DNA from 4 places in the Alicyclobacillus hesperidum subsp. aegles genome. Region 1 is predicted to be linked to each of the others. Evidence: riboswitches for the same ligand, from Rfam matches in the RefSeq annotation. Region 1 holds a riboswitch; each other region holds the start of a gene.
What was found. A riboswitch is a leader RNA that binds a small molecule or an ion and turns the genes downstream of it on or off. The one in region 1 is predicted to bind cyclic di-AMP.
Positions count from the first base shown of each region.

Region 1 (4,211 bases):
TGTGGAAAACCGTGCCGAACTCGTGTGTGATCCTGTGCAAACCGGGTAACCTCGTCATACTGATCCGAAGGAATCAGCTGGAACATCGCTTCGACGCCATCCTTCACGGTTCGTCGACCTTGCTTGACTGCCTCGATGATGGGCTGGCTTTCCTCAGGCACAAATCTTTCCATAATCGTAGTAATCATGTCGCGTTCTGAAATCGTTCCGTCAAAATCGCAAATTACGCGAACCGTCACGCCCGCACCCCCCACTTTGCAATGGCAGCGGCTAAAGCCGGCTTATCCTCAGCGGCATCTTGGAGTGGTACGCCCTCTTGTACAGCCGCGATCGCGTCAAAGAACGCCTGTCCACCCATGCTGGCGCCACCTGGATGGCCATGAATGCCACCGCCTGCATTGAGAATGAGGTCAATGCCAAAGTCCCGGTACAACTGCGGAACGAGTCCCGGGTAAATCCCTGCAGATGGTGCTGGTAGAACCTTGCGATGGACGCCGTCCTTACGCAGGTGCCCAAGTAACCGATCCGTGGCCTCGCCACCCAATGTCACGCTGCCATACATGGACGGGAAAATGCCCATGTCAGCCCCCGCCAATCGCATGAGTTGACCCAGCACGATATCTGCGGCGATACCGTAATTCGGCGACCCGTAGAGGGCGCCGGATACCGCCGGATGTGCAAGAATTGGTACAGAAACGTCGGGATCGCGAGCGAGATCGGCGAGGACGTCAAATCCGTAGGCAACGACGTTAAACAGGATGGCACCGGCGCCAAGGTCGGCCAGGCGTTTTGCCTTCTCGCGCAGCTGGTGCACAGGTCCCGTCAGGTTGACCGCATACGCCGTTTCCCGCCCGGTCTGTACTGCAATTTGACGCGCCTTCTCGCGATACGCCACAACGCGCTCGGCCGCCGTCGCATGTGCCTCACTGAAGAAAATCTCGTCGTCCTTGACGAGGTCGACGCCACCCGATGCTTGCTCGCCAAACTGGGCGACCAGTTCTTCCAGCGTAAGGCCCGCACAAGCTTTGAAAATACTCATCACGAACGGCCGCCCGAATACGCCATAGCGTTCGCGAACGCCGTTGACGCCGAATTTCGGCCCTGGATAGACACGCTCCCACGCTTCGGGCAAGGACAACCTCTCTAAGCGAATTTCGCCGTCCATCGAAAGCTTGCCAAACACAGTTGTCAGCAGAGACGCGAAGGTCGTGTCAAGATTCGCAACAGGGTAAGCAATATCGATTTCAGCAATCACATCGCCTGCTTCTGCCGCATCGACAACGCGAATGCCTTGTACCTGTCCACAATGAGCTGCCACCTGCTCCTTACGCAACGACGGCAGATCTGTCCACGTGCCAATTGTCAGCCCAATGGCGATACCCTCCGCACGGGCTGCAAGCCGATTTTCGCGATCGCGCAACCGATATGTGGCCACGATATAGCGCGAATCGCGATGCATATCTGTACTGGTAACATCGTTCATCTATGTACACCCCGTTCATCCAATCCACTCGTGTCAACCAAATTATCCACAAGGCTGTTGATGGCCCATTCGTCATTATACACAAGCGTTATGTTCATAGCACAGCACTTCTCCACAGCACACTGTGGATAACTGGGGATGAATTGTGGATAAAACCTGTGAGTATTGTGGACAAGTTCATTTGCAACCATGCAATATTTGCGTTAACGTAATAAGAGCAACGTTTGTTGCCACGCTGAATTCCCGAATGGGGAAGCGGGGGACCCATACCTGGGGTGAAACGCATTTGTCGCGTGGGGCGCCTTTCAGCCCTAACCCGTCAGCTAACCTCGCAAGCGTCATGAAAGGAGTGCTGTGCCCATGTTGTATACTGCAAGTCCCTTCTGTGTTGTCCTGCTCAAACCTTTCCACGAATCTTCAGCTGCAGATCCACCATCCAATCCCTGATCTTAAAGCCAAGCACTGTACGCCAACGCAAGGGTTCGCTTTTGGGCGCCCCATCGCCACGGGAAGATGCATACCTTTATATTTCGTGCCCAGAAAATTTCACGCCCAAAAATCTGAACACCAAGCGAAGCTGTTCATTTGCACGCGCTTGGGCTTCCCGTTGACATCTCTGTTGCCAAAAGAAGAAAGGGGATGGATGGTTTGTCTGCAAAAACCACCAACGTGGTAGAAGACGCGAAGTTTAGTCCGTTTCACCTAAAACTGACGATTTACTCTTCCGGCGGCCCATTTCTCGACGGATACATTCTCAGCATCATCGCGATCGCCCTGACCCAAATCACGCCCCAATTGCATTTGAATGCAATGTGGAGCGGTTTGATTGGCGCATCTGCGTTGATAGGCATCTTTATTGGCGGATTTCTCGGCTATGTGACCGACAAATTTGGCCGCCAATTGATGTATACCATCGACTTCATCTTGCTCATCGTCGCTTCCGTACTGCAGTTTTTCGTTCATAACGCCTGGGAGTTATTTGCCTTGCGCATCGTCCTTGGCATTTCCGTCGGTGCTGATTACCCGATTGCGACATCCCTGTTGACTGAATTTGCCCCGCGCCGCCATCGCGGTATGATGCTCGGCGTGACGTTGGTGGCATATTACGTGGGTTCGACGGTCGCCTATCTGGTGGGCCAGTGGATGCTCGCCATCGGCCCGGAGGCTTGGCGCTGGATCTTGGCTAGCAGTGCGGTTCCTGCCGTCATCTTGGTTCTCTTACGCATGGGTACACCTGAATCGCCGCGCTGGTTGCTGCAACAGGGGCGTAAGGATGAGGCCCTGCAGGTCTTACGGTCGGTATATGGACCGGAAGCCTCCTTGGCGGATATCGAGGTACCCGCAGAAAGCAAAGGCCGCACCAGTTACCTGAAGCTGTTCTCGCGTGCATACGTCAAACGAACTCTATACGTCGGCCTGTTCTACATGGCGGCCGTAGCACCGCTGTTCGCGATGCTGACGTTCGGCCCCGAAATGCTTACGTCCTACCACCTGTTCACGGGTGCATCAGGCTACGGCGCTGCCATCATCAGCGCATTGTTTCTCATTGGCTGTATTCCGGCTCTCTTTCTGGTCAACCGTTGGGGGCGGCGACGCCTTATCATCATCGCTTTCGCCGGGATGACTGTCGGCATTGCCCTTTTGGGCTTCTTCCCAAGCGGGCCACTGGCCATCATTCTATTGGGCTTTATCTTGTACGCGCTATTCTCAGGTGGCCCGAACGTGATGGAATGGCTTGCGCCTAACGAACTGTTTCCAACAGAGGTACGCGGCACCGCGGTCGGTATTACAACGTGTATCAGCCGGTTTGGCGCAGTATTCGGAACCTACTTGTTCCCCTGGGGTCTGTCGCGCTTTGGCATCGGACCCACGATGCTCGTTGGAGCGCTCGTGACCCTGGGCGGTCTCGTCGTCTGTATCCTGCTTGCACCGGAAACCACACAACAAACGCTCAACGAAGCCAGCGTTGCCGAGGTGGCGAGATCGCATCGACACAGCACAGCAGGGGCCAGACAATCGCAATCGGTTCGTCACATCTCGCGATAATCTGCAGATAGACAAACGTCTACACCAAATTTAAGATAGCGTTAGGTATGGGTGGCCCATCGGCCACCCTTGGTACTTGAAGGAGGAATGGTCGATGGCGGTCATCCGCATTCGTGACACTGGCACAGAGATCCGCGGCGAAGATGAAGTGCGTACGTTTCTCACCGCGAACGACGTGTACTACGATCACTGGGATGTCGAGGCAAAAATGCCTGCCCACCTGCAAAACAAGTTTGTCTTGACCGATGCAGAAAAGGACGAAATTCTCGCGGCCCTCAACGAAGACATCCAGGCGCTTAGTCAGAAACGAGGGTACGTCAAATGGGACGTAATTGCCCTGTCAGACAGCACGCCGAATATTGAAGACATGTTAAAGAAGTTTGAGCAGGTGCACACGCACACGGAGGATGAAGTGCGTGCCATCGCGGCTGGCAGCGGCATTTTCGTGATCAAAGGCAAGGATGGATACTTTGACGTCGTCCTGCAAGCAGGCGATGTGATCTCGGTGCCGGAAGGCAATCCGCACTTTTTCACATTGACAGACGAACGAAAAGTGGTCGCTGTACGACTGTTTATCGATCCCGCCGGCTGGGTTGCACACCCTTATGCCGATCCCGCTTTTCAGCAAGCGTGAGTATCCTTTATAAGAAGCAAAAAGCGACGGCCGAGATGGGCCGCCGCT
Region 1 covers NZ_BSBJ01000070.1:75,213-79,423, forward strand. The annotation lists gene QMF38_RS12770 (MtnX-like HAD-IB family phosphatase) at 1-239, opposite strand, end outside; gene QMF38_RS12775 (2,3-diketo-5-methylthiopentyl-1-phosphate enolase) at 236-1,483, opposite strand; cyclic di-AMP (ydaO/yuaA leader) riboswitch at 1,707-1,835, shown strand; gene QMF38_RS12780 (MFS transporter) at 2,123-3,529, shown strand; gene QMF38_RS12785 (1,2-dihydroxy-3-keto-5-methylthiopentene dioxygenase) at 3,624-4,163, shown strand.

Region 2 (4,211 bases), on a different contig from region 1:
GGAGCCTTGCCTGGAAAGTCTGTCTGTTTGCACGCTTGGGAGAGGGCAATGCGGCATGGCGCTTTCTTGGCAAGATGCTGACGTTGGTCGAGGATACCGCGTATGGCGAGGGCGGCGGGGTGTACCGCAATTTGTTTGATGCGCACCCACCTTTTCAGATTGACGGGAATTTTGGCGTGATCGCAGGGATTGCGGAAATGTTGGTGCAATCGCACCGAGGCGAGATACACGTGCTGCCGGCGCTTCCGGATGCGTGGCCGCGCGGGCGCGTGCGCGGATTGCGTTGCCGGGGCGGATATACAATCGACATTGCATGGGAAGGTGGTCGGTGGCACACGGTGGCACTGGACGCGGAGAGATTGGCACGCTGCGTCGTGCGACTTACCGATGCAGATGACGCTGTAGTGACCACGGACGGGGATGGAGAAGTTGCCGTGGACAGAGTCGACGGAACCCTTGCTTTTGCCGTGACGGCGGGGATGCGCTACCACATTCGGCGCAAATCCGAAAGCTGACGGCAGGAGCTGGGTCGCACGTCGCTCCTGCCGCAAGACCTGCCTCAGCCTGGATATGGCTGCAGGGACGATGCCATTTGCAAGGCCGATGTAATGGGTGACGAGGCAGAGCTGGTTGTCTGCACCTGATAAACGTTGCCATTGGCACTCCAGACCAGCGTGACGGTCAAGTCCGTTCCCGAAGGATTGGCGTTATCGACGATGACTCGACCCGTTCCGTCGGGCTTTGGCAGACTCGACGCGGCCAGCTGTGTGACCAGTTTGTCCGCAATCGGCGTCGGCGGTACCGACGTGTTTTCGTTGACGACCTGGCACGTCCAGCTGCCGTTTGTCCAGTGAATGACGGTCGATCCACCGCTTGATGAGAGCGCAGCCGACTGGTTGTTCGGCAGAACGATGCCACTGCCGCCAGACGCGGGCTTGCCGCCTTTAAGCGCGCTTGCGAACGTATTGACGTTCTGGATTGCCGTCTGCGTATTTGCAAAATGGTCGATCTCGTAAGACGCATAGGTTTGCCCGCCCGCTGTGAAGCTCACATGGTACCCGGCCAAAAATTGCGGGCCGTTTGTCGTCGGTACCGTCTCATGGGCGTCGTACGAGGGATTGCCTCCCGACGTCGGTTGAGGCACGAACGTCGGCGCATCCGCGCCTGGGAATCCATTTGTTCCAAGCGAGGTCATCGCCTGTGTGACGATGGACGGGAAATTGCCGGAAACTTTCACGGTGCCCGTCCCGTTGGACGAGTCGTTGTTGCTGCCGCCAGACGACGAGTTGTTGGCAGGACTCTGGCTGCCGCTGTTGGATGTCCCGTTGGTTGTTGTGTTGGATTGGTTAGAGCTCGTGTTGTTCTCCGTTCCGGCCGTATTGTTTGCCCCACTTGCCGAGGGTGACGGCGTGGCCGTATTCGCAGGGCTGGTGGCCGTTTGGCCACCGCATCCTGTCAATACCAGGGCGCTGCCCAAAACGGCGAAGGCGGCAATCGCGACCTTGCGATGTTGTGGCATAGAAAATCCTCCTCGGATAGGGCAGCCTGGGCTGCCGGATGCAGATGTCAAGTAGAGGTCCCATCAGCGTGACCTATGTCAGATTCGACATGGTTTGCTGGATTTCCTGTTTGGGTTTCCCGTTGTTGGGTGTGGCCTACCGGTACTTGCAACTCATTCACGTTGTGGTACACTACTCTCCATACACACTTTCTCCAACCAAATGACATCAAGGGCCGAATCCTGCCGCTGGCAGGAACGGGGGAACCAATTATTGGGGTGAATTGCAGGCGAACGCCCAATTCGTTTGCATAGGCGCCGAGGGTGCCGAATCCGTCAGCTAACCTCGTAGGCGAATAAGTGTGTGTTTGGATCTTCCGCATCAATCATCTTTCTTAATTTCAGCACTCGTGTGACGAAGATCTCCTGCCTGATTGTTCGACAGCTTTGGGGAAGGAGCGGATATGACAAAGGCCATCGAATTTATTTCCGTTTGCAAAGATTTTAGTGGAAAAAGTATCGTTCACGATCTGAACCTGTCCATCGAAAAAGGCAACTTGGTGACGTTGATTGGACCGTCCGGGTGTGGGAAAACAACCACTTTAAAGATGATCAATCGTTTGATTGAGCCCACGAGTGGGACTGTTTCTGTCCATGGCGTCGATATCTCGCGCATAGATCCCGTGGAATTGCGGCGCGAAATTGGCTACGTCATTCAACAGATTGGGCTTTTTCCGCACCTGACCATTGAAGAAAACATCAGCTTGGTGCCTCGCATGAAGGGACAGCGTAAGGATGTGTGCGTAAAGCGGGCGTATGAGCTGTTGGATTTAATGGGGATGGATCCGGCAGTGTTTGCCTCGCGCTATCCGAAGGAACTAAGCGGCGGCCAGCAGCAGCGCGTTGGCGTAGCACGGGCGCTTGCGGCCGACCCAGAGATCATTTTGATGGATGAGCCGTTCAGTGCGTTAGATCCCATCAGTCGCGAACAATTACAAGACGAGATCGCAAAGCTGCAGGCAGAGCTTCAAAAGACGATTGTCTTCGTCACACACGACATGGATGAAGCGTTGAAGATTGCGGACCAAATCGTTCTTATGCAGCACGGGAAGATCATTCAACAAGATGTACCGGAACAGATTTTGCGGCACCCCAAGAACGATTTCGTCCGGCAATTTGTCGGCGAAAAGCGGTTTGCCCAGGCGGCGACGCGGGCGACAATCGAAGATGCCATCGTGCAGGCTGTCACAGTTCGCCCGCATCGGGGCATTGCCGAGTGCATTCAGTTGATGCGGACCAGAAGAGTGAACGGGTTGATTGTGACGGATCGCAGCGGCCGTTATCTTGGGGTCGTCGATGCGATGCGCGTGCTTGGCTCGTTTGCCGACGAAGGCGCGACGGCGGCGACGGTGATGGACGCCAGCGTGCCTGTCATTCAGCCGGGGACGGACGTCGCACACGTGATTGCGCTGTTGCAGGCGGACGGTCACGGATTTTTGCCGGTGGTCGACGGCGAGGAGCGGTTATTGGGCGCCGTAACTCGTGGTAGCGTGCTGAAGCTGATGACACCGACCGGCGGGGAGGTGCATGAGGATGCCGCTTTGGCAAGCGTTTAACAGCAATTGGGGAGCCTTGGGGACGGCGCTTGGCCAGCATATTTACTTAAGCGTCCTTTCCATTCTCATTGCTTCTGCCATTGCCATTCCGCTTGGCGTCTACATCACGGGGCATCCCCGCTTGGCGAATGTGGCGCTCACGGTGGTGTCCATCATTCAAACGATTCCGAGCCTTGCGTTGCTCGGCTTTATGGTGCCGTTGTTCGGCATTGGTACGGTGCCGGCCGTGATCGCGCTCGTACTTTATGCTCTGCTGCCGATTGTTCGAAACACGTACACAGGGATCATGGAAGTGGATCAGAGTCTGATAGAGGCGGCAAGAGGCATGGGCATGACGAAGTGGCAAACGCTCTTTCGCGTTCAGTTGCCGCTTGCGCGCAACGTCATGATGGCGGGGCTGCGCACCGCCACGGTGTTGACGATTGGCGTGGCGACGTTGGCGACGTTTATCGGCGCTGGCGGCCTCGGCGATTTAATCATGCGGGGCGTCAACATGATCGATCCGCCATTGATTCTGGTTGGGGCGATTCCGGCAGCGTTGCTTGCCATCGTGTTCGATCAACTGTTGCACTGGATTGATCGGCGAATGACGCCAAGAGGGCTGAGATGAAGAGACGGGTTTATCTGCTAGGGAGGTAGTGGTTTGCGTAGATTTGGGCGTTACGGAAGGTCGCTACTTGGGTTTTTCTCAGGGCGTCGCCAGCTGCGAACCGCCAGTTATTCCGCCATTTCGTTGGCGCTGATCGCAGCCGTTACAGGTTGTGGAACGGGCGGGGCCAGTAACAGCAACACGATTGTCATCGGCGGCAAAAACTTTACGGAACAGCTCATTATGGCGAATGTCTTGAAGTTGTTGATCCAACACGACGATCCGAAACTGCACGTGGTCATGAAAGACAACTTGGATACGAATGTGCTGTGGAACGCAATGAAAAATGGCGATGTCGATGCGTATGTCGAATACACAGGAACAGGTCTGGTCAACATCCTGCACGACAAAGTAACCCAGGATCCAAACAAGGCTTATGACGAAGTGAAGCAGCAGTTTGAGCAGAAGTATCATATCACCTGGTTAAAACCGATTGGATTTAACGACA
Region 2 covers NZ_BSBJ01000049.1:251,413-255,623, forward strand. The annotation lists gene QMF38_RS10890 (glycoside hydrolase family 95 protein) at 1-515, shown strand, start outside; gene QMF38_RS10895 (hypothetical protein) at 560-1,519, opposite strand; cyclic di-AMP (ydaO/yuaA leader) riboswitch at 1,723-1,868, shown strand; gene QMF38_RS10900 (betaine/proline/choline family ABC transporter ATP-binding protein) at 1,963-3,114, shown strand; gene QMF38_RS10905 (ABC transporter permease) at 3,092-3,724, shown strand; gene QMF38_RS10910 (ABC transporter substrate-binding protein) at 3,758-4,211, shown strand, end outside.
Region 2: another riboswitch for cyclic di-AMP. It lies ahead of QMF38_RS10900 (betaine/proline/choline family ABC transporter ATP-binding protein); the one in region 1 lies ahead of QMF38_RS12780 (MFS transporter).

Region 3 (4,211 bases), on a different contig from region 1:
GCACCACGGGGTCCCCCGATCCGGCCTCCCAAACGACTGTCTTGCCGTGACTCAGCTCAACAGTCCTCCGCTCAATGGTACGGATGTCATTCATGTAACCATGTCACCTCTTATCTCCAGATGGCAAACGTCATACCCACACCCGTACCGGCTGGTGAGCGATAGCCAGACACATATTCGAGATACTCAAGCTGCAGGTGTTCAACGGCTCCTGCGGCCGCGATCCAATTCAGAATTTCACCCGAAGCCCCCTCCAGCCGATCCCTGGGAAGCGCTTTCAAAATGCTTGCATCTTTATTTTGGAGTCCCCGGATGACCAGTTCATCCAAAGATTCATCCAACTTGAAATGACTCAAGCCTCCCGATCCGATCACGGCCACGCGCAGATCGGCATCCCATGATTCGATTGCCCTCCGCAGCGCCTGCCCGAACTCATAACAACGCGCCGGAGTCGGTTGATTCGGTTGAAAGAAGCAGTTAATAAAGACCGGTACCATTGGGATGTCTTGTGGCACCAACCTCCGTTTCACAAACGTGTACGCGTGTCCCAAAGACCGATCTCGCAGTTGCGTCCTGCTTTGTGCAACGTCAAACCCTTCTTCCGTCATGCGCAGCAAGATGTGCTTGCCCAAGTTGCTTTCGGTCCGGTAGCGCACAGGCTCATCCGTCGTGTGCCAGGCCCAGATCACAGGGCGAAGAGAAGGATGTAAGTCTTCCAAACGGTGTGGTAAATCGACGATTTCGTCTCCCCAGTACACGGCGAACGCCGGCTTCACCTCGTCCCAAAACAGTTCCTCTTGGTCGTCTCCGATGACGACGATGACATCAGGGCTTACTTGTGCAATCACCGTTTGTAAGTGGTCGATTGCCATTTGGCACTGCTCGTACTTACGTTGCCAAACCTCCGGCCGAAGTTGTGGTGCCAGGACGTTCGCGTACTGTAGCTCCCGCTGTTCATACTGTGTGTCCGGATTTTCGCGATCCCGCTGGGCATGCAAGGGCCACACCTCGGACGGACTACTTACTTGCGGGCTATGGGAGGAACCAACACCTAAGACGATTTTCGCCATCTTTAAACCTCCTGCGCGATGACCGCGATGATTTCTAGTTGAACGCGTGCACCCCGTCGCAACGGCCCGCAAATCGCGTGTCGTGCCGGTCTGGATGCCGGGTCAGGAAACATCTTGACCCACTCCTCATTGACCAGGGCTCGCATGTCGTCATCATCGACGTAGACCGTCATCTTGATGATGTCATCGGGCCTGCCTCCAGCATTGCGCATAAAGGCGGCGACGTTTTGAAACGCCAACTCCACCTGTCGCGACGGGTCGGGCGGAATTTGTTTTGTCGCGGGATCGACACCGGCAATCGCTGAGGAAAAAACGAATGGCCCTATCCTGGCCCCTTGCGGGATCGGCGTCTGACCGTGCGTAACACCTTCGATTTCAATACTTGTGCGCCGCATATACGAACACCCCCTAAGAACGAATCCACCTGTCACATGCTCCCTTGCCCCCAATCTATGCCCGTTTCGATCACGATATGAACCGACAATATTGTCAACAATCATCTATTAGCGTGAGTAGATTGCCAATTGCACCATTGATCTCATAAGGAATTGGGTTTACCGCCGTGATAACCTTTTACGTACAACTCACAAAAACAGCCGAATCCTGAATTTCAGGTACGGGGGACTGCAATACATGGGGTGAATCGCCATCCGGCACAGCCGGGGCGTAGGGACTGTTCTTCCACCGAACCCGTCAACTAACCTCGGAGGCTTTAGGAGGAATTTGATGTTCAAGAAGGCAATCTCCACCGTCGCTGCAACCATAACCACGCTCGCACTGGGATCGACGATAGCTATGGCAAGTGTAAATCTGCCGCCAGGGGTTTCGATCGATCACAACATTCGTCCGTTGGCCAGCGAAAACGCCTCGTATCAGGTAAAAACCAACGCTGTTCTCAGAGTGGCAGAAAGCAAACTTGGTACCCCGTACATTTGGGGGCATAACGAAGACCGAGGGCAATACGGGTTTGATTGTTCCAACTTTGTCGAGTACGTGTACCATCATGCGCTTGGCTATAAGTTCACCACGTCGTCCCGCATGCAGTATTACGAAGTGGGAATCAGGGAACCCAAGTCAAACTTGCAACCAGGCGATCTGCTCATTTTCGAGTATGGTAAACACGTTGGCATTTACGCAGGCAATGGCGAAATGATTCAGTGCGGCGGAGGGCTCGGAAAGGTTGGCTTCCTGAGCGTCAAACCGGGATCGTATTGGGGCAACCACCTTACAGCTGTAAGGAAAATGTACTAATCTACGAATCCCATGTTTCCCGCAAAGGGCTGCAGGTATCGACTGCCTGCAGCCCTTTGCCTTTTGGCTCGCGAATGTACTTTTGCGATGTATGTTTCGCCGCCTGCGATACATATTACAGACATGAACAGTTACCACTTATCTGGCTTTTGCATTGCGGCGGTTGTGAGTACATCGTTATGGTGGGGCGAAGCGCCGGCTACCGCAGGTGACTGCGTGCGACCCCACCATGTGTACCAGCGGACAGATATGTCCACACAGCCAAGTGCCATCACCGTGTTTGGCCGTGATTATGACATCCGCAAATATCGCAAGGAAAGCGATCTTTTTACGATCACGGCATACAACTTGGATCGCATTTCGACGGGTAAAGATCCCGGGGATCCTGGCTTTGGCATCACCGCAACCGGCACTTTTGCGAAAACGGGCCGAACGGTTGCCGTCGATCCTACTGTGATTCCGTATGGAAGCCTACTGTACATTGAGGGGGTGGGCTGGCGCATCGCCGAGGATACCGGCGGCGCCATTCGCGGACGTCACATCGACGTGCTGATGCCATCTAGGAGAAATGCCTTGCAGTTTGGAGTGAAGCAGTGCAAGGTCACGGTCTATATCCCGGACAATCTCACAGACGTGTGATTCACGCTGTGAGCCTGAGCCGTATCACTTGATGTATGCACGGATCGCATCGATAAAGGGGGAAAACTGGTTTGCGTAACGCACGACTGCTTGGCGAATCTCGGTCGGTGTGACCTGTGCGTGATCGCGAAGCAACTTCGTGCGTAGGTCGAAGATGCCCGTGAACGAATCGAACCATTGTGCGTCGACAACCTGTTCTTCGACCAAGACCTTCACAATGTCGGCGTAGCCGCCGGGGTCGCGCATGACCAAAGCATCGATGATAAGGGACGAGATGTCTGTCACGTACTCGACGCTTGTATGCAATGCGCGCTCGGCGGCAAGGCGCCAAGTCAAATCTTGCTCCCAAGCGTCACTTTGCTGGGATAGCGTCTGCAACCACGCTACTCGTTCGGAAAGCCCCGCTAACCACGTCTCAATCTGTTCCTTGTGAGCATCGGTGAGGAACATCCGACATCCTCCTTTCTAACCATCTCTGACGCGCAATGGGGAATAAATTCGAAAACATGTCGTCCTTCATCACTGGACTCACGGTGTCGTCCATTCTCACATCTGCGGGATTGATGGCTGGTCGTGGTATCCACACGTCCACAATTTCAGAACCCTGAGGTCTTGCAGCTACGTCGTAAACATCGGCTGTATACACCCACTTGAAGCCTTTTGTGCCTGTTGGCAATACAATGGTATATTCGGCCAGCCATGCGAGATGTTCCAATTTGAGCCCAGCCTCTTCCCAAGCCTCGCGGTGGGCCGCCTGCTCCGGCGTCTCGCCCGGCTCCACTTTGCCGCCGGGTAACTCCCAACCGCGTAGGGGATGGCGAACCCAGACGAGACTGTCAAAAGCAAATGCGAAAACGATGACCGAATGCGGAGGGTGAGCTGCCCTACGCTCAATATCCGTATGCAGATGGCGAGCAGGTTGCCAAGCGCTCGAATGCACCGCATTCACCACCATTTCCCAAAGGCAATTCCAATCGCGAGACCCAAGAAAGCCCCGACGATGATTTCGCTCGGTTCATGACCTAAGATCTCCTTAAGGCGCTCTCCTTCCTCTTGAACGGTTGCAGCCGACTCCCCACGTTGAGAAAATTCCATTGCAATTCGATTGAGAAGCACTGCGTGCTCGCCGGCATGTCGACGAATGCCACCGGCGTCGTACAACACGATGGCGGCAAAGACAACCGCAGTCGCAAAGACCGGGGATGAGGGACCCACGACAAACCACAAAGCGCTCGCCAACGCGACAACGCC
Region 3 covers NZ_BSBJ01000001.1:130,945-135,155, reverse strand. The annotation lists gene QMF38_RS00740 (alpha/beta fold hydrolase) at 1-94, opposite strand, end outside; gene QMF38_RS00735 (DODA-type extradiol aromatic ring-opening family dioxygenase) at 111-1,070, opposite strand; gene QMF38_RS00730 (RidA family protein) at 1,073-1,465, opposite strand; cyclic di-AMP (ydaO/yuaA leader) riboswitch at 1,655-1,797, shown strand; gene QMF38_RS00725 (C40 family peptidase) at 1,797-2,321, shown strand; gene QMF38_RS00720 (3D domain-containing protein) at 2,538-2,960, shown strand; gene QMF38_RS00715 (DUF86 domain-containing protein) at 2,985-3,410, opposite strand; gene QMF38_RS00710 (NUDIX domain-containing protein) at 3,376-3,900, opposite strand; gene QMF38_RS00705 (divergent PAP2 family protein) at 3,906-4,211, opposite strand, start outside.
Region 3: another riboswitch for cyclic di-AMP. It lies ahead of QMF38_RS00725 (C40 family peptidase); the one in region 1 lies ahead of QMF38_RS12780 (MFS transporter).

Region 4 (4,211 bases), on a different contig from region 1:
CCGAGGTGTTGTTTGCGCGGGGCAATGTTGATTTGCTCAGTTCTCTTGTGTCCGTCGCTGTGGTTGGGACGCGGCGCGCCACAGCTTATGGAGTGACCGCCACCAAGTGGATCGCAACGACGGTGGCGGAAGCCCGAGGCATAGTCGTTTCCGGTATGGCGTTGGGGATCGATGCCATTGGACATGAAGCAGCCCTTGCGGCAGGTGGAGCGACTGTCGCCGTTCTCGGTTCCGGCGTGGACGTGTGCTATCCACCATCTCATGCGAGACTTTATGCCGAGATTGGTGAGCGGGGACTACTTCTGAGCGAATATGCTCCAGGCTCCTTGGTACGTAAGCACCATTTTCCGGAGCGCAACCGCATCATTGCGGGTATATCCAATAGCACTGTCGTAGTACAAGCCGGCGAGCGTAGCGGCGCACTTGGCACGGCGGCCGTCGCACTTGATATTGGCCGCGATGTCTACGTCGTGCCGGGGCCCATCACCTCCCGCGCCAGTCGCGGATCGAACCAATTGTTATTCGACGGAGCCATCCCGCTGGTCGATCCGGCAATATTGCTTCAGGACCAATTTGGCATTGGAGACGCTACGACAACCGTGCGCAAACAAGTGCCAAAACATATAGCCCAAGTGTACGATAGGCTGGCTGAGGACGGTCCGCTTCGGGCGGGAGAATTGGCACTCTTATTGTCAATGCCCCCTGGGCACATCTATGCCACATTATTGGAACTTGAGGTGGAGCACCTGGTTGAAAAGCTGCCCGACGGTAGGTACCAGGTGATATTGTAAAATAGGATTCATTATGTATCCGTGTAAAAGAATCCCTTGTCTAAGCTGAAGACTTGCATATCACCCTAGCTTCATGGGGGTGATCGCAGTGTTCGGTCTCGATACGGCGCGTACTTGGATTCAGAGAAGCATACGATTGTGCAGCGTGTGTTTGACTTGTATGAGCGTTGCAATTGTACCTGCGCATTGCGTATACGGTGCGGAATTCGGCGACCGAGATCGAGTTTCGGTCACTCCACATGTGCTTACGATTGGCGACACTGATCCGCGTGTGTATTGGTTACATGAGCGGTTGGCCGAACTAGGGTATTTGCCCTTTACCTTTCATGATTTGGTCCCGACGGACAGATTGTATCGTGCAGGCTGGGGCTCGCCAAATATCGGGAGATTTACGTGGAAGTACGCAAACGTACCGGATACCTTACGGGAGCTATGGGACCCGTGTCGCTATAACGAGTTGACCCGAGGTGCAGTCATGACTTTTGAAATGGACCATGGCCTGCGGCCGGATGGATTTGCGGGCCCAGCCGTGTTTCGGGCTATTGCGCTCTCTTCGACGTGTGTCATCGGCACGTTCCGCCCGTATCGGTATGTATATGTCAAGCAGTCGATCCCGCAGACAGTTCGCGTATGGGAAAACGGATCCTGGATCTTCTCGGCCCCGTGTAGTACCGGCGTCGATGCAGCACCTACGCACGCAGGCACGCATGTGATTTACCTACGCAATCGGGAGCAAAGCATGGACGGTGTTGGACCAAGCGGGAAACCGTATCATGTCGACCATGTACCGTATGTAAGCTTTTTCTATCAGGGTGAAGCGCTGCATGGCCTTCCCAGATCTCGGTACGGTATCCCGCAAAGTGCGGGATGTGTGGAATTGGCCATTCACGACGCGAAACGGTTATGGGAGTTAACGGATTATGGCACGTTGGTAACGGTTGGTGATCCGCAAGAACAACACTAACATCCATCAAGTCACCATATATATCATGTGATGTAATACTTTTTATCTTACATACGCTATGTCCTTGCTGTTATACTCTTCGTCGTCAAATACTAAGCCGAGTCTCCAGATTGATTATCTGGGGTACGGGGGACTTCTTGGTTGTATGACCTTGGGGTGAATCGCCATCTGCGACGGGTGTCTCGTCACCCGAACCCGACAACTAACCCCGGAGGCAGAACGAGAGGATTTGGGCAGATTGCGTAAAAAACATTGGTTACTCGCAGCAGCGACGATGTGTCTGACCAGTGGATTCGGTGTTTCGACCGCGATGGCCGCGACCGTCAAGGTCGCACCAGGGCAATCGCTGTGGTCAATTGCTCATCGTGCTGGTATTTCTGTGCAAAGTATTGAAGCAGCGAATCCTGGTATGGATCCGATGAATCTACAGGTGGGTGCTACCGTGCAAGTTCCGAGCCCCACAGCGTACGTGGTCAAGCCAGGGGATACTTTGTTTACGGTTGGTCGACGTTATGGAGTCACTCTTAGTGCCATGCTGGCTGCGAATCCACAAGTCAATCCGCAAAATTTGCAAATCGGTTCGACGATCCGCGTTCCGATCACATCCGCTCAGACTACTCCTACGACAAATGGCACCAGACAAGCAAATCAGGCAGTCAATGCCCATGTTGCCGCACCCACATCCGATACTACAAGCAACTTATATTGGCTTGAACACGTGATTAACGCTGAAGCAGGCGGGGAATCTCTGCAAGCGCAAATTGCGGTAGGCGATGTCATTATGCATCGTATCGCAGCGGGTGGGTACGGGAACACGGTTCAGCAGGTCGTGTTCCAAGTGAGCAACGGCCACTACCAGTTTACGAGCGTTGCAAACGGATATATTTACACAGCACCAAACAGCTCCAGCATTACAGCAGCAGAGGACGTTCTACAAAAAGGACAAGACCTGGTTCCCGGTGCGCTGGTCTTTTACAATCCGGCCGAAACGCCAGCGGGCAGTTGGGTACGTCAGCAACCGGTGATTCGTCAGATTGGGAATTTGGTTTTTGCAAAGTGATACGTACATTTATTAGGGTGGAACACACTGATGTTTCCACCCTATTGAAGTTTTTGACCTGCTTTTGAAAGATCGACGTCGTTTGGCGACGCGATTGCTTGTCGAGCCATCTGTAGTATGCCCGCTAAACTGTGGGCACCTGCGATGAATCGTGCTGGATGACAAAACGTAGCGTCTGTGGTCCCACATGCCTCGGCGAGCTCCGCTCCTTCTTTTCCTGCCCAAGAGGCAGGAAGGGGCTTTCTCGCCTCGAAGCTGCGAGGGCTTTTCGGTACGACCTGTAGGCGATACTGTCCGGTTTTGTCTGGAAACACAACGTACAATACATTTGCCTGTGTGTCCAATTCCATTAAAGTCTCTGTCCATGGGCAGAACCTCGGAAGGACCATAAGAGCTGGCTCCGTTCGAGCTTGAAATGCTGTTTTGACAATCTCTACCGCATCGATTCGGCTAATTTCGTGACGTATGTAATTGTCGAGAATGACAGTCGCAAAGCGGACAGCACGTTCGAATGCCTCGTTTTCATCATCGGCCGCATTCCATGGCGGGTTGAAGGATCCTACTAATTCTGAAATGCCCTTAATACGGGTGTCTCTGTCGAGGTCTATGCCGTTGTCAATGGCGTCAATCGCTTGAATAAGTTTTTCATCAATATGTGTGTGCACGATGTTGCGGTTTCCCTCATCTTCGACACCGAAGCGCGAAATCAACGCAGCACCAAAGTCCCTCCAGATTAGCCCAGCGGATGCAAAGGGTAAACCATTTGCACGGTATACTTTGTCAACTGTGTGATGGTCATACGGTGAGCCGTTTACGTCGACAACAATATCACAGGTAGCGAGCGCTTGAGGTGAACGCGAGCGTACGACCTCCGCATCCGGATACAGTTGACGCAGAATTGCGACGGCGAACACTTCGTCCGCGTGAAATTTCCCGTGATGGGTGCCAATTTTCATTGCTGTTGACCACCTTTCGCTCATGCATCCAACACGGATGACACCGCGCATATGACTTCACGTTAACATCAATCGCTCGGCTGTACAACTGTTGTCCTGGTGTGTTCCGGACTCACCGCTCGCATTATAAATAATAGAAGAAATTCGACACGATTCACGATGGAAAACCGGTTGCAAATCGCGCAATATAAAAGTGGCCTTGTTTGCAAAGATTTTTGTTCCGGTGATAATATGGGTTGAACTAAGGAACGGCACTGCCAAGGCGTACGACGAACAGGAGGATATGCTGTGGCGGATTATTTGGTTATCGTCGAGTCGCCGGCCAAGGCAAAGACGATTGGTAAATATTTAGGAAGTCGATATACGGTTAAAGCCTCCATGGGACACGTACGGGATTTGCCTAAGTCGCAGTTGGGCGTCGATGTGGATCATGGATTTGA
Region 4 covers NZ_BSBJ01000005.1:25,639-29,849, forward strand. The annotation lists gene dprA (DNA-processing protein DprA) at 1-791, shown strand, start outside; gene QMF38_RS02925 (L,D-transpeptidase) at 952-1,755, shown strand; cyclic di-AMP (ydaO/yuaA leader) riboswitch at 1,841-1,986, shown strand; gene QMF38_RS02930 (LysM peptidoglycan-binding domain-containing protein) at 1,994-2,815, shown strand; gene QMF38_RS02935 (MYG1 family protein) at 2,857-3,771, opposite strand; gene topA (type I DNA topoisomerase) at 4,060-4,211, shown strand, end outside.
Region 4: another riboswitch for cyclic di-AMP. It lies ahead of QMF38_RS02930 (LysM peptidoglycan-binding domain-containing protein); the one in region 1 lies ahead of QMF38_RS12780 (MFS transporter).